Regions from separate parts of the Paenarthrobacter sp. A20 genome, predicted to be linked through region 3. Evidence: riboswitches for the same ligand, from Rfam matches in the RefSeq annotation. Region 3 holds a riboswitch; each other region holds the start of a gene.
What was found. Region 3 has a riboswitch for thiamine pyrophosphate ahead of thiD (bifunctional hydroxymethylpyrimidine kinase/phosphomethylpyrimidine kinase). Riboswitches for the same ligand answer to the same signal wherever they lie in the genome.
Positions count from the first base shown of each region.

Region 1: another riboswitch for thiamine pyrophosphate. It lies ahead of J3D46_RS01575 (ECF transporter S component); the one in region 3 lies ahead of thiD (bifunctional hydroxymethylpyrimidine kinase/phosphomethylpyrimidine kinase).
Region 2: another riboswitch for thiamine pyrophosphate. It lies ahead of thiC (phosphomethylpyrimidine synthase ThiC); the one in region 3 lies ahead of thiD (bifunctional hydroxymethylpyrimidine kinase/phosphomethylpyrimidine kinase).

Region 1 is NZ_JALJWH010000001.1:325,951-333,934, reverse strand. Features, by position in the region: gene J3D46_RS01605 (Na+/H+ antiporter subunit D) at 1-655, shown strand, start outside; gene J3D46_RS01600 (Na+/H+ antiporter subunit E) at 652-1,218, shown strand; gene J3D46_RS01595 (monovalent cation/H+ antiporter complex subunit F) at 1,215-1,493, shown strand; gene mnhG (monovalent cation/H(+) antiporter subunit G) at 1,483-1,875, shown strand; gene J3D46_RS01585 (DUF4235 domain-containing protein) at 1,961-2,221, opposite strand; gene J3D46_RS01580 (NUDIX hydrolase) at 2,258-2,950, opposite strand; TPP riboswitch at 3,184-3,320, shown strand; gene J3D46_RS01575 (ECF transporter S component) at 3,397-4,017, shown strand; gene J3D46_RS01570 (ABC transporter ATP-binding protein) at 4,017-5,609, shown strand; gene J3D46_RS01565 (energy-coupling factor transporter transmembrane protein EcfT) at 5,606-6,400, shown strand; gene J3D46_RS01560 (GNAT family N-acetyltransferase) at 6,487-7,086, opposite strand; gene J3D46_RS01555 (penicillin acylase family protein) at 7,124-7,984, opposite strand, start outside.
Region 2 is NZ_JALJWH010000001.1:3,998,287-4,006,270, reverse strand. Features, by position in the region: gene J3D46_RS18630 (glucose-6-phosphate dehydrogenase) at 1-1,323, opposite strand, end outside; gene ffh (signal recognition particle protein) at 1,354-2,934, shown strand; gene J3D46_RS18620 (alpha/beta fold hydrolase) at 3,004-3,726, shown strand; gene thiC (phosphomethylpyrimidine synthase ThiC) at 3,709-5,598, opposite strand; TPP riboswitch at 5,594-5,701, opposite strand; gene J3D46_RS18610 (amidohydrolase family protein) at 5,786-6,868, shown strand; gene J3D46_RS18605 (VOC family protein) at 6,946-7,818, shown strand; gene J3D46_RS18600 (hypothetical protein) at 7,926-7,984, shown strand, end outside.
Region 3 is NZ_JALJWH010000001.1:3,870,157-3,878,140, forward strand. Features, by position in the region: gene obgE (GTPase ObgE) at 1-915, opposite strand, end outside; gene rpmA (50S ribosomal protein L27) at 1,071-1,334, opposite strand; gene rplU (50S ribosomal protein L21) at 1,397-1,705, opposite strand; gene thiD (bifunctional hydroxymethylpyrimidine kinase/phosphomethylpyrimidine kinase) at 2,082-3,599, opposite strand; TPP riboswitch at 3,590-3,688, opposite strand; gene J3D46_RS17830 (Rne/Rng family ribonuclease) at 3,879-6,977, opposite strand; gene J3D46_RS17835 (vitamin K epoxide reductase family protein) at 7,466-7,984, shown strand, end outside.

The DNA of each region.
Region 1 (7,984 bases), 3.5 Mb from region 3:
CATCGGATACATGGTGTTTGGCCTGGCGATGAGTTCGGTTGCCGGGTTGGGCGCTGCAGTCTTCTACGTTGCCCACCACATCACCGTGCAGACCAGCCTGTTCCTGGTCACAGGTCTCATAGAACGCAGGGGCGGAAGCTCCTCCATTGACCGCCTGGGTGGACTGGCCAAACTCTCACCGCTGCTTGCCCTGCTGTTCTTTGTTCCGGCGATGAACCTCGCGGGCATTCCACCGTTCTCGGGCTTCCTGGGAAAGCTGGGCCTCCTGCAGGCCGGCGTGGAGCTGGGAACACCCCTGGCCATCACCCTGGTGGTGGGTGGCGTGGTCACCAGCCTTCTGACGCTGCTGGCCATCGCCCGTGTCTGGAACAGGGCCTTCTGGCGCAAGCCCGAGGACGCTGAGTACCCGGATCCCGTGCTTCAGACCCCGGGCAACGTAGGGGTTCTGCCGCGGACCATGGTCGGCTCGACGGCAGGCCTTGTGGTGTTCGGCGTCGCCCTGACGGTCTTCGCCGGCCCGCTTTTCCGGGTGGCGGACGGTTCCGCGGGAATCATGCTGGACCGCTCGGCCTATATCCACTCCGTCCTGGGCGATTCCGTTGAGGTGCCGCCCCTTGCGCAACCGGATGAAGTGCAGACGGGTGGTTCCAAATGAGCCGCAAACCGATTTCGTTCCGCACCGAGCTGCCGCTGCTCATTTGGTTGGTCATCGTCTGGGGTGCGCTGTGGCGGGACTTCAGCCCTGGCAACCTCCTGTTCGGTGCCCTGATCGCCGTGTTGGTAGCCAAGCTGTTCTACCTCCCGCCCGTGGAGTTGAGCGGCCGGTTCAACATACTGCGCGCCATTCCCTTCGCGCTGATGTTCCTCGCCAAAGTGGTGGCAGCGAGCTTCCTGGTCCTGTTCCTGGCTGTGGCAAAAGGTCCCAAGGTGCGCAGCGCCGTCGTCGCTGTCCCGTTGCGGAGCCATTCGGACCTGATGGTGACGGCCACCGGGCACGTCATCTCGCTGATACCGGGCTCCCTTGTGGTGGAGGTGGACCGGTCGACATCCACGCTCTACCTGCACGCGCTCAACATCTATGAAGAAGCGGACATCGACAAAATTCGCGACGAAGTCCAAACCATCGAAGCGCGGCTCATCAGGATCATGGGCACGCGCGAAGAAGTCGAAGCATTGAAGGCCGAAATACGTCCGGGAATGGAAGGGGCAACGCGATGAAGGAAACCATTCTCGTGGTCACGGCTGTAATCCTCAGCCTGGCTGCCGCAGGTGCGATCGTCCGCATAGCCATCGGCCCGTCCTTGCTGGACCGAGTGCTGGCGTCAGACGTCCTGCTCGCAATCCTGGGTGCTGCACTCGCGATCGACATGGCGATGAACAGGCACCTCAACAACCTGATGCTGCTGGTAGCCCTGGCCGTGATTGGTTTTATCGGATCGGTGACAGTTGCCCGGTTTGTGGCGGAGCGGAGGGAACAGAACAATGAGTCCTGATCCCACCGGCGTCGATGTCGTGATCGATGGTGTGACCGCCGTGTTCCTGGTGGTGGGCGCCCTGATGTCCCTGGGTGCTGCTATCGGCTTGCTCCGTTTTCCGGACCTTATGAGCCGCATGCACGCTGCCACCAAGCCGCAGGTACTGGGTTTGTTCCTCATGCTTGCCGCCATCGGCCTGCAGATGCGCACCTGGTGGGTGTGGCCGGTCCTGCTGGTGGCATGGATCTTCCAGCTTCTGACGGCGCCCGTTTCTGCCCACATGGTGGGTCGCTCCGCCTACCGCACCAAGCACGGTCACCGCGAGATGCTCACCAAAGATGAACTCGAGGCAGTGGTTCAACGGGCGGCCGCCGGGCAAGAGCCTGGCAACGACCGCTGAACGGCTGCTCATCTGAACGACTGATAGGCAAAAAGCGCGGGGCCACTGATGGTGGCCCCGCGCTTGCATGTTGTCCGGGTGGTGCCTAGACGATGTCCTTGGATTTGGCGAAGCGGGCGATGGCACGCTGCGTCCCGCGGCTGGCGAGTACCTGGATGAGGGTGCTCACGAACGCAGAGATCAAGGCGAATGTCAGGGCCGAGCGCAGGCTCGTCTCCAAGTCATCGTTGCCTGTGGGTGGCTTGTTGCCAGTGGCCTTTTCCCACCCTTTATTGACGAGTTTGGTTCCGACGAAGCCTGCTCCGAGGCTCACTCCGGTACCCAGCAGCTTGAAGAAGAGGTTCATGTCCCCAGCCTAGCCGTAAAGGCCGGGCGGACGCTGTTACCGGCGGTTTTCCCGTTCCTTGAGGAACGCGGCCATGGAACCCACCGGGGCGAGCACCGGAACGACGGTGTGCTCCGCGGACCACACCGCTTCCACTGAGCCGAACCCTGCGATTTCCTTCAGCAGGTAATAGGTGGGCGGCATCAGTTTCAGTGTTCCGGCCGCCTCTGCCGCCAGAATTCCGTCCACTGGCATCCACAGAGACTGCCAGGCCTCAGTGGTTTGGTGCTGGGGCTCAGCCCCTGGCGCAGGCTTGGCGATGTAGAAGTAGGTGTCGAAGCGCTTGGGCATGTCCGTCGGGGTGATCCAGTTGGCCCATGGACGGAGGTCGGCGGAGTGGATGCTCAGGCCCGCCTCCTCCTGGACTTCCCGGAGTGCGGCTGTGAGGACCGTACCCGCGCTCGTGGTCGCCTGCGCAGGATTAGCGCCGATGGAGCTTTGGCGCCACTGGGCCGCGTGGTGTTGAAGCAGCTCCGCGGGGTAGTCCCAGCCGGACGTGTCCGCAGCATCCACCCGGCCTCCCGGGAACACCACCATTCCGGCAGCGAAGTCCATGGTGCTGACCCTGTGCTGGACGAAGGCTTCGAGACCGCCGGGGGCGTTGCGGAGCAGGATGACGCTGGCGGCAAGGCGAGGTTCCGGCGCCGTGGTGTCGCTTGCAGCGTGATCCTGCTTGGGTAGGTCCGTCATGAGATATGCCCCTTTGCCGCGGTCGAGTCTGCTGGATCATTCTCTCAGGTCTCGTTGTGGGGCCTGGTGTGCAGGCCAAAACCGGCGGGAGGGGTGTAGGGCGGGCCTCGCAACGCACGCCTGGAACGCGTCCGGCCCGGGGCGCGCTGATCCGATTGTGACCATAGGCGGGCAACAGGCCAGCGCCCGCCATGGACGCAGGTGTAAACTGAACCCGCCCATCAGGGCAGATTTGATAACGACAGGGGAGCGCCGCCGTCGGACCCTGCAGAGATGCAGGAGACGCGAGGGCGCTGAGAGTGCGGACAGCCGCAGACCCTCGAACCTGATCCGGTTAGTACCGGCGCAAGGGAGTCGAGCTTCTCAGAGTGTCCGGATCCGGGCGGCGCAGGCCGGCTGGAGAATCCGGGTAGCACTTTCCCCTCCTGTACCTCAGGAGGCAGAAAATGACCACGGTAAACGTGAAGAAGACCAGTTATAACTGGCGTGTTGTAGACATCGTTGTGGCGGCTCTGATCGCCATCGCCGGCGGCGTGATCTTCTGGGCCTGGTCCCAGGGCGCTGCGTTGGTATCCATTCCCCTGAACGCGACGTACCCTCCCCTCACAGGCCTGATCGCCGGTGGCTGGATGATCCCCGCGGTCCTGGGCATGCTCATTATCCGCAAGCCGGGCGCAGCGTTGTTCTGCGAAGCCGTCGCTGCCACCGGTGAGCTCATCATGGGCTCGCAGTACGGCACCACAGTGCTGATCTCCGGAGTCCTGCAGGGACTCGGCGCCGAGCTCATCTTCGCCGCTTTCCGCTACAAGAAGTTCAACCTGCCCACGGCCCTCCTCGCCGGCGCGGGCGCAGGCCTCTTCTGCGGCCTGAACGACTCCTTCCTTCCGTGGGGCTGGAACATCGCGTACGAGGCAATCGACAAGCTTGCCTACATCACCTTCACCACCATTTCCGGCGCGATCATCGCAGGCGCACTGTCCTGGGTCGCCACCCGCGGCCTGGCGAAGACCGGCGTCCTGAGCTCCTTCGCGTCGCGCAAGGCCGCTTCGGAGCCAGTCTTCAGCTGATGTCCGCGACTCAAAGCGGCACGGTCAGGCCTGCCGCCATCTCAGCCGAGGGCTGGGGGTGGCGGCATGCCGGCCGGGCCCAGCCTGCCATTGAGGGTCTGGACCTTCGGATCGAACCCGGCGAACGGGTGTTGCTGCTGGGTCCTTCGGGCGCCGGTAAGTCGACCCTCCTGCATGCCTTGGCCGGCGTGCTGGGTGATGAGGAAGACGACTCGGACGAGACCGGCTCCCTGCTGATCGACGGCGTTGCTCCCCGCGAACAGCGTGGCCGCGCCGGCCTGATGCAGCAAGACCCCGAAACCCAGGTGGTCCTCTCCCGCGTGGGTGACGACGTCGCCTTCGGCGCCGAGAACCTGGCCGTGCCGCGGGACGAGATCTGGTCCCGCGTCCATGAAGCGCTCGACGACGTCGGGCTGCGCACCGCTGCCGGCGGCGGTTTGGCCCTGGATCACCCAACGGCGGCACTCTCCGGAGGGCAGAAGCAACGGCTTGCGCTTGCGGGCATTTTGGCGATGCGACCCGGGCTGATCCTGTTGGACGAGCCGACGGCCAACTTGGATCCGGCGGGTGTGCTGGAGGTCCGTGATGCGGTGAAGCGCTGCCTCGATAAGACCGGTGCCACCCTGGTTGTGGTGGAACACCGCGTTTCTGTGTGGAAAGACCTGGTGGACAGGATCGTGGTCCTGCAGCCAGGGTGGGTGGCGGGGTCGAGCGCGGCTGCGGGCGCCGGGCAGGCCGCGGGCGGAGTCCTCTTGGACGGCCCTCCGGAGCAGGTCCTGTCCGAGGCACGCACCATGCTGATGGCGGCTGGCGTGTGGGTGCCGGGATACGTTCCGGCAACCCGGACGCGGCAGAACCGGCCCCAGACTTCCACGCTTCTCCTGGCAGCCCAGGACCTCGCAGTATCCCGGGAAAAACCGCGGCGCAAAGGCTTCAAGACCATCCCGCCTGTTCCCGTGCAAACGGGCATCAGCGCACAGGTCAGGGCTGGCCAGGCCCTGACCATCACGGGACCGAACGGTGCCGGCAAATCCACTTTCGCTCTCACGTTGGCCGGCCTTTTGGCGCCGGTGGACGGTGCGGTGAGTGCCGCCGTCGAGCTTTCCGAGGGGGCGGGTATTGACCCGTTCATGTGGAAAGCTGACCAGTTGATTTCCCGCATCGGGACGGTGTTCCAGGAACCGGAGCACCAGTTTGTCACGGGCAAGGTCCTGGACGAGCTCATGTTTGGCCCCAAGCATCTGGGCCATGGCGAGGAACGCGTGGATGAACTGCTGGAGCGGCTGAGGCTGACGCACCTTGTGGACGCCAATCCCTACACGTTGTCCGGTGGGGAAAAGCGGCGGCTTTCGGTGGCCACGGTTCTGGCGGCGCATCCGAAGGTCCTGGTGCTGGATGAGCCCACATTCGGCCAGGATGCCAACACCTGGGCTGAGCTGGCGTCATTCCTTTCGGAGTTGTTGGACGCCGGAACGGCAGTGGTCTCGGTGACCCACGACCAGGAATTCAGCGCAGTACTCGGGGGAACCGAGCTGCAGCTCGGACCGGTGGCACAGGGCAATGTTGCACATCAGGAAGCGGGTGCGGCATGAGGGACGCACTGAACATCCGCGGAAATCATGCCCTGCTGACGCGTGCAAACCCCTTGGCGAAGTTCGTATCGGTTTTCCTGATTTCCCTGGTACTGGCCCTGTCCATCGACTGGGTGTCGGCGTCCACGGCGCTGGTTGCGGAACTGGCATTGTTCCCGCTGGCCGGGCTTACCCTGCGGCTCTTGTGGCAGCGCGCTTGGCCCCTGATCATCGCGGCGGCGATCGGCGGCTGGAGCACGGCGATTGTGGCGGCGGACAGCGGCGCTGTACTGCTCGACGTCGGACTCTGGTCCATCAGCGAAGGTTCGCTGGAGCTGGGGCTGGGTTTCATGCTGCGCGGTTTGGCGATTGCCCTCCCGGCGATCCTGCTGATGACCTGCACGGATCCGACTGACCTGGCCGATGCGCTGGCGCAGAAAGCAAAGCTGCCGCACCGCTTTGTCCTGGGCTCCCTGGCAGCAATGCGGCTGGTGGGCCTGATGGCGGAGGAGTGGCAGACCATCGGCATGGCCCGCCGTGCCCGCGGCGTGGGTTCGCAGGGCAGCCCCCTCCAGCGGCTGAAGGCCACGCTGGGCCAGAGCTTCGGGCTCTTGGTCCAGGCCGTAAGGAGGGCTTCGCGGCTGGCAGTAACCATGGAAGCGCGCGGCTTCGGCGGAGGTCAGCGAACGTGGGCGCGCGAATCCACGTATTCGATGCTGGATGCCTGGGTGGTCCTTGGCGGTGTGATCATCGCAGCGGGTGCAGTGCTCACGGCTGTAGGCGCTGGAACCTGGAGTTTTGTCTGGCGCTAGCGCTTTCACGCGCTAACGAGCTGGGCACAAGCGTGCCGCCGGCCTGTTGGGGGCGCCGGCGGCACTTCGCCTTGTGTGATGGGGGACTAGGGAGCCTTCTGTTCCTGGATCTCGTCAAAGCCTGCCCGTGTCAGGAACCCCAACTGGGCCTCCTTCTCCGCAAGCTGGATGATAGGTCCCAGCTCAAAGCAGGTGGCTTCCAGACGGCGCAGGGCTTTGGCGTTGCGGGAGTCCGGCTCCACCACGATCCGGTCCTTGCCCGGCAAGGTGAACATGTACTGGATGAGGGCAGTGCCGAGCTTTGGCGTGAAGTGCGGAATGGGCCGCGTGGCCGGAGCGAGCAGCAAGTGCATGCCGATGTCGGCCTCCCGGGCGGGATAGGCCTCGCCGACGGGATCGTGCAGGGGCTCGTACGTTTGGAAGAGTGCCAACGGCTCTCCGTCAAGGACGGCAAGGAACGCGTGGTGGGTCTCCAACGAGTCAAGGAACTCGTAGATCCCCAGGACTTCCTCACGGGAGTTTTCGGTCATTCCCCAGAACTTGGCGCGGGGCTGGGTAACCCACTCGAAGATGAGGTCGATGTCCTCGCCGGGAACCAGCGGAACCAGGCGCAGCTCACCCCATCCTTCGAGGTCTTCTGAGTAGACGGTGGTACGGACGGAGTAGTCCTCGGTGGTGGTGGTCATGATTTCCTTCGGGGGCTGATGCGGTGAACGGGGTTGGTTAGGGAATGTCTGTGGCCAGGGCCGACCAGTCAGTGACCACAGGGGCGAGTTGCCCGGCGGTCCACAGGGGGAGTTGGTCGGCAAAATGCTGGTGGTCCGGCGTACCCGAGGCGCCGAAGGGGACAATCCATCGGCTGTTTCGCCGATCGGACAGGTCCCAAACGTAACGGGCCACGGGCCCACGGAAACTTCGGTCGTCTACTCCGGGGAGGCTTTCGGTGCAGAGGACGCACCCGGTGTCTCCGCTCAGGTCGGCCGTTGGTGCCGGTGACGCGAGGGCGCCGGGGAGGACGTGAACGGGCAGGAGCTTGTGCCGGTCGCCCCAGGTAGAGCCATTGAGCATGGCTTCCTCCAACGCAACGTCTTCAAGCCCGGCCGCAGCTTCCACGCCAACGTTGATGCCAAGCTCGGAGCCGCGGAGCAGGAGGGTCTCCAGGGCAAAACCAACGCGGGATACCACGGACAACCACGGCCCGAACAAAGGGGAGTAGCCGGTGGGCTCGTTCAGCGGAGCAAGGGCGGAGTGCCGCGCGAGGCGCTGTACCAACGCGCCCCGCCACGCTGCGAAAACGGCAGCGCGGTGGCTCCCGGCATCCATGCGGCCATCCCACTCGAACAGCAGCGAACGCAACACCTTGGCCTCACGGGACAAATCGTCGGCATCGATCCCCTCAAGCAGTGACCGGAAGAATGGCCACGGACCCAGCAAGGTGTCCGTGTGGATAGCCTGCATGTCATCCACGGTCAAGGTCCCGGACGGGGCGGCCTCCAGCAAATCGCGGATCCGCAAGGCCCGGTGCGCCGGCGCGAACTCCATGGCTACGGCGTCGCCGCCTCCCGCCGCGCGGTCGTTCGCGCT
Region 2 (7,984 bases), 130 kb from region 3:
TCCGGGTTCGTTGAGTTCGGCCACCAGGGTGGTTCGGTCCAGCGTGAAAATGTCGCCGGGGCCGTTCACATCGACGTCGAGCTGCAGCAGGTCCGGACCAAAGCCGATCCGCAGTTGGTTGGGAGAGTCCACGCCCGAGAAGCCCTTGGGAAGGTGGGGGACAGGGCGGAAGGTGATAACGGCCTCCTTGCGCCTGCGCCCCATGGCCTTGCCGGAGCGCAGGATGAAGGGGACGCCCTTCCAACGCCAGTTGTCGATGTCCACGCGCACTTCTGCAAGGGTTTCGGTGTTTCGTGACGGGTCCACGCCCTCCTCGGCAGCGTAGTCCGGCACGGTCCTTTCGCCGAGTGTTCCCGCTGTGTAGCGGGCTCGTCGCGTGGAATCGACGTACGGGGCCTTGACGCTGCTTGCCCGCAAGACGGTGGCCACTGCGTCACGAAGGTCCCGTTCCTCGATGGTGGCGGGAGCATCAATGGCGAGGAACGCCATGATGTGGAGGAGGTGGCTCTGGATCATGTCCCGAAGAGCCCCGGCTGTGTCGTAGTATCGGGCCCTGCCCTCAAGGGCGAGGTCCTCGTCGAAAATGACCTCCACCTTCTCGATGTGTTCGCGGTTCCAGACCGGCTCAAGGAACCTGTTGGCGAAGCGAAGGCCCAGGATGTTGAGCACCGTTGCCTTGCCCAGGAAGTGGTCCACGCGGTGGATGTGGTCCTCGGGGACCAATGCGGCCAAGGTCCTGTTCAGCTCGTGTGCGGATTCGGTACCCGACCCGAATGGCTTCTCCATGACCAACCGCGTCCCGGCTGGCATTTGTTCGGGATGGAGTACCTCGCAGGCTTTCTGGCTGACATGCGGTGGCAAAGCGAAGTAGATGGCAACCGGACCCTGAAGGCGTGCCAGCAGATCGGCCAATGGACCGTCGGCCGTGACATCAACCTGCTGGTATTCGGTGCCTTCGGCAACGGCGGCCAAAGCGGCACGCCCGGCGGTGTCGGCTGTTTTTGATGCGGCCTCGAAGGCGCCGTTAACCCTTTGCCTCCATTGCTCCGGAGACCAGGGATCGGATCCCGCGCCCACCAAACGGAGACCTGGAGCCCGCCCTGAAGCCAACAGTCCGGCCAGTCCAGGCAGGAGCAGCCTGCCGGTGAGGTCCCCGGACGCGCCGAGGATGAGCAACGTTTTTACAGTTGTTTTGCTGGTCACTGTGCCAGCATGCCATCTTGCAGGTGCGACTTGGTACCCTAGATAGTCGAGTCCCGTAGTTGAGTCGTATTTGCCGGGGCAAGAATCGTCAAGACTCTGGTGTGCCGCATTGGCCGCCATTCGTAGACCATCGAAAGAAGTGCACGGCGCGTGTTCAATTCACTCTCTGACCGGTTGACAGCAACCTTCAAGAACCTCCGTGGCAAGGGCCGCCTCACCGAGGCTGATGTCGATGCCACTGTCCGGGAGATTCGCCGCGCCCTGCTGGACGCGGATGTTGCGGTGTCCGTGGTCCGCGAGTTCACCGGCCGTATCCGCGAACGCGCCCTGGGCGCCGAGGTCTCGGGAGCGTTGAACCCGAGCCAGCAGATCGTGAAGATCGTCAACGAGGAACTCAAGGAGATCCTCGGCGGCGAGACACGACGTATCCGCCTGGCCAAGACCGGGCCCACCATCATCATGCTCGCAGGCCTCCAAGGTGCCGGTAAGACCACCCTCGCCGGCAAGCTGTCCAAGTGGCTCAAGGCGCAGGGCCACAGCCCCCTGCTGGTAGCTTGCGACCTCCAGCGCCCCAACGCTGTCACGCAGCTCCAGGTTGTTGGCCAGCGCGCCGGTGTCCCGGTGTTCGCTCCGCACCCGGGCGCAACCTCCGAACTTGAGCACCCCGCCGGCGATCCGGTGGCCGTAGCCAAGGCCGGCGTCGAGGAAGCCCGCCAGAAGCTGCACGACGTCGTCATCGTCGATACAGCCGGCCGTCTCGGCGTCGACGCCGAAATGATGGACCAGGCCCGACGCATCCGTCAGGCGATCATCCCCAACGAAGTCCTCTTCGTGATCGACTCCATGATCGGCCAGGATGCCGTCAACACGGCGATGGCCTTCGACGAAGGCGTCAATTTCACGGGCATCGTGTTGTCCAAGCTCGACGGCGACGCCCGCGGCGGTGCCGCGCTGTCGGTTGCATCCGTTACCGGTAAGCCGGTCATGTTTGCGTCCACCGGTGAAGGCCTCGACGACTTTGAGCTCTTCCACCCGGACCGTATGGCTTCGCGCATCCTGGACATGGGTGACGTCCTCACCCTGATCGAACAGGCTGAAAAGGCCTGGGACAAGGACGAAGCGGCCAGGATGGCGAAGAAGTTCGCCGACCAGGAAGACTTCACCCTGGACGACTTCCTCGCCCAGATGCAGCAGATCCGCAACATGGGCTCCATGAAGAAGATGCTCATGATGATGCCGGGTGCGCAGAACATCCGTCAGCAGCTTGAGAATTTCGACGAAAAAGAGATCGACCGCGTCGAGGCAATCGTCCGCTCCATGACTCCGCACGAGCGTGTTGCTCCCAAGATCATCAACGGCTCACGCCGCGCCCGAATCGCCAGGGGTTCAGGCGTCCACGTTTCAGAGGTCAACGGACTGCTGGAGCGTTTCGCCCAGGCCCAGAAGATGATGAAAAAACTGGCTCAAGGCGGCGGCATGCCAGGCATGCCGGGAATGCCCGGGTTGGGTGGCCCCGGCGGCGGCCGCAAGAACGGTAAGAACGCCCCCAAGAAGAAGGCCCGTTCCGGCAACCCTGCAAAGGCAGCGCAGGAACTGCGTGATGCCGAGGCCAAACGGGCCAATGCCGCTTCGGCCGCACCCACGGGTGCCGCTTTCGGACAGGGCGCCGCGGACTTCGACCCGGCGTCGCTGAATCTTCCCAAGGGCTTCGACAAGTTCCTCGGAAAGTAGATATTGCTTCCCAAGGAGCCGGGATTTCCGGCCCCTTGGGATGTCGGAGCCGTGGAATAGGCTGAACCAATGCAGAAGCAGCGCGTAGTCTTCGTTCACGGCCTGGGCACGTTCGGCGCTGCGGCATGGCCGAGGCAACATGGCATGGCCCTGGCCTATGACGCACTGTTCCTTCGGCGCCACGGCTTTGATGCCAATGCCGAACCCGTGGAATCCAGTGTGGCGGCCGACGTCGCAATTGTGATCAACGCACTGGATGATTCGGGCGGCGGCCACATCGTGGCTCACGAGCAAGGTGCCATCTCCGCCATGCTCGCAGCCATCGAACGCCCTGATCTGGTGCACTCGCTCACCCTGGTGGAGCCCGCCTGTTTGTCGTTGACGGCCGAACTTCCGGCGACGGGATCCCATCGGGCACTGATGGAACCGCTGTTCGACGTCAGGAACCAGCTCAACGACGCCGACTACCAGCGTGAGTTCTACCGCCGGGCGTTCTCTGCCGAAACCGGAGGTTTGGACAGTCCCGAAGCCCGCCGCTCCGCCCGCCGGCTGAGGCTGCAAGCGCCTCCATGGGAGGCGCCGCTCCACATCGTTCCGGGCGTTCCCACGTTGGTCCTCACCGGTGGGTGGGAACCCCTCTACGAGGAAATCGCGGCATACCTGCAGGACACCGGTGCCCTCCGCCGCGTGGCAGCGGGAGGACACCGGCCCCAGGATTCACCTGAAGGGGACCGGGCCATCCGCTCCTTTATCGCGGACGTCGGAAGGGCTATGTCAGTTCAGGCTTCCTGAGCTGGTGGTGCCTTGGCTTGCAGGGACCTGGAGTTCCGGCAAGTACACCTTCCCGCCCGAAGCCAGGAACTCCTGGCTCTTCTCGCGCATGCCGTCGTACATGCCTGCGATTGCCGCCTGGGACTCGGCTGAACCGTATTCGTCCCGGATGTCCTGGCTGATGCGCATGGAGCAGAACTTGGGGCCGCACATCGAGCAGAAGTGCGCTGTCTTTGCCGGTTCGGCCGGCAATGTTTCGTCGTGGAAGGCTTCGGCCGTCACAGGGTCCAGGGAAAGGGCAAACTGGTCCCGCCAGCGGAACTCGAAGCGTGCCTTGGACAGGGCATCGTCGCGTTCATGCGCACCAGGGTGGCCCTTGGCGAGGTCGGCTGCGTGGGCGGCGATCTTGTAGGTGATAACCCCGGTCTTGACGTCGTCCTTGTTTGGCAGGCCGAGGTGCTCTTTTGGGGTCACGTAACAGAGCATGGCTGTGCCGTACCGGGCGATTTCGGTCGCACCGATCGCCGAGGTGATGTGGTCGTAGCCGGGGGCGATGTCGGTGACCAGGGGGCCGAGCGTGTAGAACGGGGCACCCTTGCAGAGTTCCTGTTGCCGCTCCACATTCTCGCGGACCAGGTGGAATGGAACGTGGCCGGGGCCTTCCACCATGACCTGGACGTCGAACTCCCACGCGCGTTGCGTCAGCTCCGCGAGCGTGTCCAGTTCTGCAAACTGGGCGGCGTCGTTTGCGTCGGCAATGGATCCGGGGCGCAGGCCGTCGCCCAACGAGAACGAGACGTCGTACTGGGCGAAGATTTCGCACAACTCGTCAAAGTGGGTGTAGAGGAAGTTTTCCTGATGGTGTGCCAGGCACCAGCCGGCCATGATCGAACCGCCGCGCGAAACGATGCCTGTGACCCTGTTGGCTGTGAGTGGCACATACCGCAGGAGCACCCCTGCATGGATGGTCATGTAGTCCACGCCCTGCTCGCATTGCTCGATCACTGTGTCGCGGAAGATTTCCCATGTCAGTTTGTTGGCCTCGCCGTTGACCTTTTCGAGCGCCTGGTAGATCGGGACTGTGCCGATCGGAACAGGGGAGTTGCGGATGATCCATTCGCGGGTGGTGTGGATGTCATCTCCCGTGGAGAGGTCCATGACGGTATCAGCGCCCCATTGGGCGGCCCATTGCAGCTTGTCCACTTCTTCGGCGATGGAGCTGGTCACGGCCGAGTTTCCGATGTTTGCGTTGATCTTGACCAGGAAGGCCTTGCCGATGATCATCGGTTCGGATTCAGGGTGGTTGATGTTGTTGGGGATGATGGCCCGGCCTGCGGCGACCTCGCCGCGGACCAGTTCAACATCGCAGTTCTCCCGCAGCGCGACGAACTGCATCTCCGGCGTCACAACGCCCTTTTTCGCGTAGTGCATTTGGGTGACGGTCTTGCCCTCGACGGCGCGGCGGGGCACCGGTTGCGCGCCCTTCCACTCCGCTGACGCCGCACCGCGCCGGACCGCGGACTTGCCGTCGTCGAGCAGGTTCCGTTCGCGCCCGGAGTATGGTTCGGTGTCTGCCCGGCCTTGGATCCATGGTGCGCGGAACGGCTCCAGTCCCACCACAGGATCGCTGCCCGGACCCGCGGTTCGGTACACCTGCAACGGCGTATTTGCCTGCCCACTGGGGGAGGGCTCCAGCGAAATCTCGGTTATCGGCACGCGGATCCCGTTGTCGGGATCTTCCAGCCACGCCAATGAATGGGACTTCAGCGATTGCGTGACGGGTTCCGCTGATTCCAAGCCGTTACCGGCCTGGTTCTGGCCTGCGTTGGAACGATTTTGGCCTGCGTTGGAACGATTTTGGACAGGGCTGTGCTGTGTTTCGGTGGTGCTCAAAGGATTACTCACTTCCTTCGCCGGCATTACCCGGACAGGTTCAACGGTCGCAGACTGCGTCAGTCCGATCTCAGCCCCTGCAGGGGCCCCCGTGTGGTCGTAGACGAAGCTACCACAGCTCCCAACGGGCACCCAGTCACATGAACGCACCAGCTCCGAAAGCAGTGCGGCGGACTAGGCTTTTGCAATGGCCAACATCATCGAATTCAGCGGACCTGTACTCGTCTCGGCGGACGAAGAGCGCCAAGGGATGTGGTCTGTTGACGGAGTCCTTTCCTTCGAACGCCCCACGGCCCCTCCGGACCGGGTACTGGATGGCTGGGTCCTGCCGGGCTTCGTTGATGCCCACTGCCACATCGGGCTCGGCGCAGGCGGCGCGGTTGACGAGCAGGCAACCTTGGCGCAGGCGCAGGCCGACCTCGACGCCGGAACGCTGCTGATCCGTGATTGTGGATCACCCGGCGACACCCGCTGGGTTCAGCAGCGGACAGACTTGCCCCGCCTGATCAGGGCAGGACGGCACATTGCCAGGAGCCGGCGCTACCTCCGTGGCCTGGGCCACGAAATTGAACCGGAGCAGCTCGTGGAGACCGTGCGCAAGGAAGCGCGCGACGGCGACGGCTGGGTGAAACTTGTGGGCGACTGGATCGATCGCGGCGTCGGCGACCTCGCCGCGTCCTTTCCGGCAAAGATCGTCAAGGATGCCATCTCAGCTGCCCACGACGAAGGTGCCCGGGTGACGGCCCATTGCTTCGCCGAGAACACGATCGATGACATGCTCGATGCCGGCATCGACTGCATCGAACACGCCACTGGCCTCTTGCCGCGGCACATTCCGCGTTTGGTGGAACAGTCGGTGCCCATCGTGCCCACCCTGGTCAACATCGCCACCTTCCCGGATATCGCCGCGCAGGCAGCGCCAAAGTTTCCGGAGTACGCGGACCATATGATGCGCCTGTGGGAGCGTAGGCGCGAGCGTGTGCTGGAGGCCTTTGAGGCGGGGGTCTCCATCTATGCGGGAACAGATGCGGGCAGCGTGATCAAGCACGGCCGGATTGCGGATGAAATGCGGGAACTGCACGACGCCGGCCTGCCGCCGGCGGCAGTCCTGAACGCTGCGGCGTGGGGTGCCCGGAAGTGGCTGGGGGTGGAGGGGATCAGCGAGGGGGCGGGTGCCGACGTCGTCCTGTGCAGTGCCGATCCCAGGCGCCATCCGGAGACTGTATCGGAACTCAAGCACATCGTCCTCCGGGGCATCACTGTCCGTTAGGAATAAATTGAAGCTTCAAGTAATTTATAGAAGTAGAAGGTGCCGATGCGCGGCAACCTCAGAAACGGGAGCTTCACATGACCAGACCAATCAGCCAGGATCTTCTGCCTGCCGAACTCACCATGGGCACCGTCATGCTCAAGGTGGGCGACATGAAGGTCATGAGCGACTACTACCAGCGCGCCCTGGGCCTGGAGGTGGTTGCCGAACAGGATGGCGGACTGTATCTGGGGCGTGTCGGAAAGCCTGTGGTCCATCTGGCTCCGGCCTCCGGCCTGCAGATTCCCGGGCGCGGCGAAGCCGGCCTGTTCCACACGGCCATCCTGTTCCAGGACCAGCCTTCGCTGGCGGCGACCATCGCCACCGCGGCCGAGTATGAGCCCCGCGCCTTTGCGGGCAGTGCCGACCACCTCGTCAGCGAGGCGTTCTACTTCACCGACCCCGAGGGCAATGGCATTGAGCTCTACTACGACAAGCCCCGCGAACTGTGGCAGTGGGATGGCAAGAATGTGGTCATGGACAATGTTGCCCTCCCGCCCCAGCGGTTCCTGCAGCAGCACCTGAGTGAAGCTGCCGTGACCGGACAGCGCGAGGCGGCTGCCGACATCGGGCATGTGCACCTGCAGGTAGGTGATGTTGGGACTGCGCAACAGTTCTACGTCGGGACCCTGGGCTTCGAGCGCACCGCTGGATGGCATGGCCAGGCGCTGTTCGTCTCAGCCGGCGGCTATCACCACCACATGGCCATGAACGTTTGGAACAGCCGTGGCGCCGGCCCCCGGAAAGATACGCTCGGCCTGGGCGAAGTCCTGATCGAGGTCCCCGCCGCGGAAGACGTGGCGGCCTTGGGGGATCGCCTCAAGGTAGCAGGCGTGGCGCATTATCACACCGGTTCCGAGCTTCGCTTTGACGACCCCTGGAGCAACAAGCTGCGCGTCGCCGTGCGCTGAGGCGCCACTGGCGGCTCCCCGCTGCACTAGGCTGGTCAGTGGCGGCGCGGAGCCACTCGGTTCGCGTGCCGCCGCCCCGTCAGCACGAAGGAATGAGAGTACTTTCCATGGGCTTTGCCGAAATTTTTGTAGCCACCCACGACGAAGCACTCAAGCGGGCAGCTGC
Region 3 (7,984 bases):
CATGTCCTTGCCATCGGGGAGATCCACCTTGTTAAGGACAACGAGCTTGGGACGTTCGTTCAGCGGAACAACCTCACCGTCAACACCGGCGTAGCTCATGTCAACCGCGTATTTCTCCAGTTCGGCCTCAATGATGGCGAGGTCGGACAGGGGGTCGCGGTCAGATTCGAGCGTTCCGCAGTCCAGGACATGCACCAGCGCGGCGCAGCGCTCAACGTGGCGGAGGAAGTTGTGGCCAAGGCCCTTGCCTTCACTGGCGCCCTCGATCAGGCCCGGGACGTCGGCAATAGTGAAGCGGACTTCGCCGGCCTGAACCACACCAAGGTTGGGGATGAGGGTGGTGAAAGGGTAATCGGCGATCTTCGGCCGGGCGGCAGACATGGCAGCGATGAGGCTGGATTTACCGGCAGAGGGGAAACCAACCAACGCAATATCTGCGATGGACTTAAGTTCCAGGACAATGTCGCTGGATTCACCTTCGATGCCCAGCAGGGCAAAGCCCGGGGCGCGGCGCTTTTGCGATGAAAGGGAAGCATTGCCCAAGCCGCCCTGGCCACCGGCGGCTGCGATGAATTCGGTACCCTCGCCAACGAGGTCGGCCAGGACTTCGCCGTCCTTGGTCTTCACTACTGTGCCGTCAGGGACCGGAAGAATCAGTGTCTCGCCGTTCTTGCCACCACGCCAGTCGCCCATGCCCGGGCCACCGTTGGTGGCGTGGCGGTGGGGAGCGTGGTGGTAGTCCAGCAGCGTTGTGGTCTGGGCAGATACCCGCAGGATGACATCGCCACCGTTACCGCCGTTACCCCCATCGGGGCCGCCAAGCGGCTTGAACTTTTCCCGCTTTACGGAGACACAGCCGTGGCCGCCGGTTCCGCCGGATACGTGCAGGACTACCCGGTCTACAAAGCTCGCCACGTGGATCTCCTCAGTTGCTGTCTTACAGCGTTTGTTGCTGTTGCCAGCGCTGTTGCAAAACCAGCGCGCCTGTGGGCGCCCCAGTCGATTGTAATGCGGTTAAAAGAACGGTGGAGCGGGCCGATTGGCCCGCTCCACCGGTTCAGAACTTGTTGTTACTCTGCAGCTGCAGCAGCAACGATGTTCACTACGCGACGTCCGCGGCGAGTACCAAACTCAACCGCACCGGCCTGCAGGGCGAACAGGGTGTCGTCGCCACCGCGACCGACGCCTGCACCCGGGTGGAAGTGGGTTCCACGCTGGCGAACGATGATTTCGCCTGCGGAAACTACCTGACCACCGAAGCGCTTTACGCCCAGGTACTGAGCGTTGGAGTCACGACCGTTGCGAGTGGAACTCGCGCCTTTTTTGTGTGCCATGTGAAATGCCTGCCTCTAAATTTCTGGGGAAACTGAAAAACCTGAACAGCGGGTAACGAAAGTTACGCGATGCTGGTGATCTTGATCTTGGTCAGTTCCTGACGGTGACCCTGACGCTTCCGGTAGCCGGTCTTGTTCTTGAACTTCTGGATGACGATCTTCGGACCACGGAGGTCCTCGAGGATCTCAGCCGTGACCTTGACGTTGGCCAGTTCCGCAGCTGCGGAGGTGACCTTGTCGCCGTCAACCAGGAGCAAGGCGGGCAGCTCAAGCGTGCTGCCGGCTCCACCGGGGACGCGGTTAAGCGTTACGTAGTCTCCAACGGAAACTTTTTCTTGGCGGCCGCCTGCGCGGACAATCGCGTACACCACTTGGGTACTCACTTCTCTCGACGTTTATAACTAAATTTGCGTGCGGAACCTTGAACCGGAATCAGGCCTGGTTCGCGCTGTGCCTCAACGCCGTGGACCTCTGATCGAAGTCCGCGAGTCATCCCATGAACAATTCCAAGGGGCATAACCCAAGTGTTGGCGTAAGCACCGAAGATCAAGATTACGCTAGTTTGACCTTCAGCTGCAAATGAGGCCGGGTCCGGAGGCTACCGCGTGACTTGCGTCACCAGTTGTAACGGACTCTCCCGGCACCGTGCCCATACAGCCTACAGGGTTTGGGCACAATTAACGCGATTAAGCCCGCGACGCGCGGTAGTGCCGGCTTATCCGGACGCTGAAAGATCCAGGAATCGGGCTACGCGTGAAGCCGTGGAGCATCGAAAAACGCTGTTTCATAGCGGCAGGACTGGGCGAAGGCCTCCACCATGGCGGCCCTTTCCCTCTCGGAAGCTGCCATCGCAGCGCCATCAGTGAAGTTGATCGCATTCCTGGTAGCGGCAGCGAAATCCTCGTCCGCGTACGTCGTGAGCCACGCCGCATAAGGGTGCTCCGTTGGAGCCCCTGCTTCCACGTACGCTGAATGGAGCTGCTGGCCCACTTCTGCGTACAGCCAGTAGCAAGGCAAGATTGCCGCGAGCACCACCGCATAACTACCGGAAGCCGAAGACGCCAGCAGATGGTCCACGTACGACTTCGTGACGGGACCGGTGGCCGTTGACGCCTCCCGGGTGCTCAACCAGTTCCGGTGAAGCTCCGATTCGACCTCAAGGCACTGCTGTGACGCTTTGGCCCAGAACAGCTGTTCCTCCTCACTGGGAGCAAGGGCGCCAGCGCGGGCCAGGACCCTGGAGTACCCATTGAGGTAAATGGCGTCTTGGGCAAGGTAGTAGTTGAAGGCGGCTTCCGGAAGGCTGCCGGATTGCAAGCCGTCAATGAAGCTGAGCTTGTAGATTGCTTCAAGCTCCGGGGTCGCTTCCTTCCATAGCACCGACGCGAAATCTCCCGGCCTCGGGCCCGCATGGTGGTGGAAGTGGTGCACTGGTCCGCTTCCGTGGCCTACTTCGAGAATGTCGGAATGCGTCAACGCCTCGATCAACCATGGCTTCACCTCACGCAATGACGCCTCCCAGTCACCGGTACGGGCCTGCGCAGTGGCCAGGGCCGAGGACAGGGAACAGCCCGTGCCGTGACTGTTTGCCGTCTCCACCCGCGGACCAGGCACCTCGATGACGTCCTGCCGCAACAACCCGCTGGTGTTCACCAGCGCATCAGGGCATTCGGAACCGGCCAGATGACCACCCTTGACCAGCACGGTGTTGCCGCACTCAGCGGCCAGCCGCTTGCCCTGATCCAACGCCGAGGGCCAGTCAGCGGCCTCCGGCTCCCCCAGCAGCATGGCAAGTTCGGGCAGGTTAGGCGTGATCAGGTCTGCCAGCGGCAGGAGCTGGCGCAGGGCCTTCCCGGCGGACTCCCGCAGGAGGCGGTCACCGCTGGTGGCGACCATCACCGGGTCAAGGACCACGACGGCGGGACGCACCGCTTCGAGCCAGCCGCGGACTTCGTGGATCACGGCCGCGTCACCAAGCATCCCGATTTTGACTGCATCGATGGCAATATCATTGCTGATTGCCTCCAGTTGCTGGCGCAGGAACTCCACCGGAGGAACATGGACAGCACGGACTCCCACAGTGTTCTGCGCAGTCAGGGCGGTGATGGCTGCCATGCCGTAACCGCCATGGGCTGCGATGCTCTTCAGATCAGCCTGGATACCTGCGCCGCCGGATGGGTCCGAGCCTGCGATGCTCAGTACCCGCGGTATTTGCCGGCCGGAAACGGCCAACGGGTAGACGGGAGAATACGACGTTGAAGTCATGGGGACATCCCTTCGCCGGTGCTAACCGGACAGGTTCAACGGGTCTGGATCTCAGCCTGGCCCAACGCCCGGCACCCCGTGTCAGTCCCCAAGCGTAGCCGGGAAGGGCCCGGTCCCGGGAACCGTGCCACGCCAATGGCCGGATATGACTGTCAATGCCTTCATGCACCCGGCCAACGCATTCGCGAAGCCGGGCTTGCAGTGGACAGCAAAGGGCCCTGCACCACCCGCCTGTGGCGGATCGTGCAGGGCCCTCATGCTTGGGTTTCCTTGCCCGTGCTAGAGCTCGGAAGCCGGTACCCCAACCCCCAGGATAATGGGCTCCTCGGACGCTGCCTTCTTGGCCGGTTCCACGGGTGCTTTGGCCTCGTGTGCCGTTCCTTGACCAACCGAGGCAGTCACCTCATGGTGCTCGACGCTTGTTTCGTTAGCCGCACCTTGCGCCCTGCTCGCGCTGCGGTTGCGGCGGCCACGGCGGGCCCGCGAGGCGGGAACAGCTTCGGGATCCGCTTCGACGGCCTTCGGAGCAAACAGCGCTTCGGGCTTTTCCTCAGGAGCTGCGCCAAGGTGGGAGAACGCTTCAGCCAGGAGATCAAGGCTCATGGCAGGCTTTGCGGCCGGCGGTTCTTCGTGGTGTTCACCGAACGGCAAGGCAACTTCCTCCCCACCGAAACGCAGGACCGGCGTGGACCTGCCTTCGCGAACTGCGGCTTCCTCTGCCTCGGCGGGCGCCACGGACTGAGCGGCAGACTCCTGCTGTCCAGCTGCCCGTGCCTGTTCTTCTGCACGGTGGACTTCGTCGTCGTGCAGGTGCGCGGCATGGGCGGCAGCGGCAATCGTGGCCAACGCAGCCCTGGTCGCCTCGGCCTTGGCCTGCTTCGCCGGATCCTGGGGCTCAGCGGGAGCAGCCGGCGCAGCCGGCGTCGACGTGGTGGTGTGGACCTGCGCGGACGCTTCGGCAACGGGCTGTCCCCCGCCCTTGCCCCGGCGACGCTTGCGTTCCGTGCGGGCAGCAGGCTGCTGGGTCTCCGTGTGGGGGCGGTGGTGTTCGGCGGCCACGACGTTGGCGCGGCGGTGCTCCACAGGTTCATCGTGCGTCACGACGCCCCGGCCGGCACAATGCTCGCACTGCTCACCGAAGACCTCCAAGAGGCCGGTGCCCATGCGCTTACGGGTCATCTGGACGAGGCCCAGCGACGTCACTTCAGCCACTTGGTGCTTGGTGCGGTCGCGGCCAAGGCATTCCACCATGCGCCGGAGGACGAGGTCGCGGTTTGATTCAAGGACCATGTCGATGAAGTCGATGACGATGATGCCACCGATATCACGCAGCCGGAGCTGGCGAACTACTTCCTCGGCCGCTTCAAGGTTGTTCTTGGTGACCGTCTCCTCAAGGTTTCCGCCACTGCCGGTGAACTTGCCGGTGTTAACGTCCACTACGGTCATGGCTTCGGTGCGGTCGATGACCAACGAGCCACCTGACGGGAGGAAGACCTTCCGTTCCAGCGCCTTGTGGATCTGCTCGTCGATGCGCCACGCAGAGAAGATGTCCTGGTCCTTGGTCCACTTTTCAAGGCGGCCCACCAGATCTGGGGCGACGTAGGTCACGTAGGCTTCAATGGTGTCCCAGGCGTCGTCGCCGGAGACGATCAGCTTGGAGAAGTCCTCGTTGAAGACATCGCGGACAACCTTGATGGTCAGGTCCGGTTCGCCGTACAGCAGTTCCGGAGCCAGCACCTTGGTCGAGGAAGCCTGCCCCTCGATGCCTTCCCACTGCGCGCGGAGGCGGTTGATATCGTGCGTCAGCTCTTCCTCCGACGCTCCTTCTGCGGCCGTGCGGACAATAACACCGGCGTTTTCCGGCAAACGATCCTTCAGGATCCGCTTGAGGCGGTTACGTTCGACGTCCGGCAACTTGCGGGAGATGCCGGTCATGGAACCGCCCGGCACGTACACAAGGTAGCGGCCCGGCAGGGAAATCTGGCTGGTGAGGCGGGCACCCTTGTGACCCACGGGGTCCTTGGTGACCTGGACCAGGACGGAGTCGCCGGACTTCAGGGCGTTCTCGATCCGGCGCGGCTGGCCTTCGAGGTTGACCGCGTCCCAGTTGACTTCACCGGCGTACAACACTGCGTTTCGGCCGCGTCCGATGTCCACGAACGCCGCCTCCATGGACGGAAGGACGTTCTGGACTTTGCCCAGGTAAACGTTGCCGATCAAGGAGTCCTGCTGGGTCTTGGAAACGAAGTGCTCAGCCAGCACACCGTCTTCCAGGACACCAATCTGTATTCTGTCGTCGCGCTGGCGGACGATCATCTGGCGGTCCACCGACTCGCGGCGGGCCAGGAACTCGGCCTCGGTGATGACTTGGCGGCGGCGTCCGGTCTCGCGGGATTCCCGACGACGCTGCTTCTTGGCCTCAAGCCTGGTGGAGCCCTTGACGCTGGTTACGCGGTTGGACGGGGCTGTCTCCGTCACAGGGCGGGGAGCACGGACGCGGGTCACCGTGTTGGGCGGATCGTCGTCCGACCCTCCGGTCAATTCAAGATCCTGGTCGCCACGGCGGCGGCGACGGCGACGGCGTGACGTCACGCCTTCATCGAGGGCTTCGGTCGCTGGAGCTTCCTCGTCCTCGGATTCGCTGCCATCTTCGGCTTCGTTCTCTTCGCGCTCGGTTCCGCGACGTCCCCGGCGGCCACGGCTCCGACGACGACGCCGGCTGCCGGCATCGTCCAACTCACCTTCAGCGCCGGATTCGGTTTCCGCTTCCGGTTCCTCGTCTTTTTCTTCGACGGCCGCAACGCGCGGGACCGTGGTGAGGTCCGGGGCCTGGAAAATCATGGATGTGATGGAAACAGGCTCCATGAACAGGGACGTGGACGCAGCGGGAGCAGCGTCGTCCTCCGCCCCTTCGGCCTCCGCTTCTTCGGACGCGGGCTCTTCAGCGGCTACCGCAGCAACAGGGGACACGGGCCGGGTGGGTGCATCCGGCGTCGTGGTTTCTGCGGCGGCAGGCTCTTCTACCGGCTCGGCCTTGGGCTTGGCAGCACGACGACGGCGGACCGGCTTTTCAGGGGCAGGCTCGGCTGCAGCTTCGGGCTGGCTCTCCACGGCAGCTTCAGGCGCCGCAGTGGCGTCGTCACCCAAACCGGGCAGCGGCTCAGCAGGCTCTGCCTTCTTGCGGGACCGGGTACGGCGCACTGGTGCTGCTGGGGCTTCGGTTGTTTCAACAGCGGACGCTTCTGCGGCTGGCGACTCTACCTCTGCGGCAACCTTGGGCGCAGCCTTGCGCCGGGTCCGGGTGGCTTTTTTTGGCGCTTCCGCGGCTTCCGCGGGAGCTGCCTCGTCATTAACGGCTACAACTTGGTCATTATCCATATGTGGCAACACTCCTGCCCCAGCGACACCGCCACATCCGGCGCCCAGTGGGGCAAATATTGTCAAAACCCGCAGGCGTTGACAGAAGTCGGTAGTATGCCTTCCGGTTCGCACCATCATTGGGGTGCGGCAGCCCTGGAAGGCCGGCGGCTTTATTCTGAAACCCGTTGTTCTGCTGCCACAACCAGGTGCCGTCCATTGTCATGGCGGGCCTACCGGGGATCACGTGATCCAGGCATGCCCAGCTCATACTGGCGGTCTTGGGAACAAAGTCACCGGACCGGATTCCGAATGTGGATCGGCTTCCAGCCATGTTCATTCTCTCACACCCCTGAACATTCCCGAGGTAAGCCGCTGTGTCGTGCAGTGCCCGGGAGGACCGGAGCTAACGAGAAGCTGGGGGCAGCGCCCAGCCTCCGGCGTTACAATCCTCCCAAGAGCCGTTACCGGCAAGGCCGGGCCACTTGTTGAAAAGGACTACATCCGCGATGCCGAGCACAGCCAAGGGAAACCTGGCCAACCAAGCCACAAACCGCGTGGAGGATCTGCCCACCCAACCAGGTACCCGGCAGGATTCCCTTCCAATGACGGTCCGGGACAAACCTTTCGCCTGGATCCTGCTGATCACCGGTGTCATCGGGTGGCTGGCGTCCGGCGCACTGGTCCTTGAGAAACTTGAGGTCCTCAAGGATCCCAACCACGTGACCGTGTGTGATGTGAACCCCTGGGTTTCCTGTGGTGCCGTGATGCAGACACCGCAAAGTTCCGTGTTCGGGTTCCCCAATATGTTCATTGGCATCGTTGCCTTTGCCGTCATCATCACAACGGCCATGGGCATTCTTGCGGGCGCCAAGTTCTCAAGGGGCTACTGGTTGGGCCTCCAGGGAGGCGTAACCCTCGGCTTCGCCTTCGTTGTCTGGCTGTGGTCACAAGCCCTCTACGCCATCCACGTACTGTGCCCGTTCTGCATGGTGGTGTGGGCAGCCATGATCCCGTTGTTCGTATGG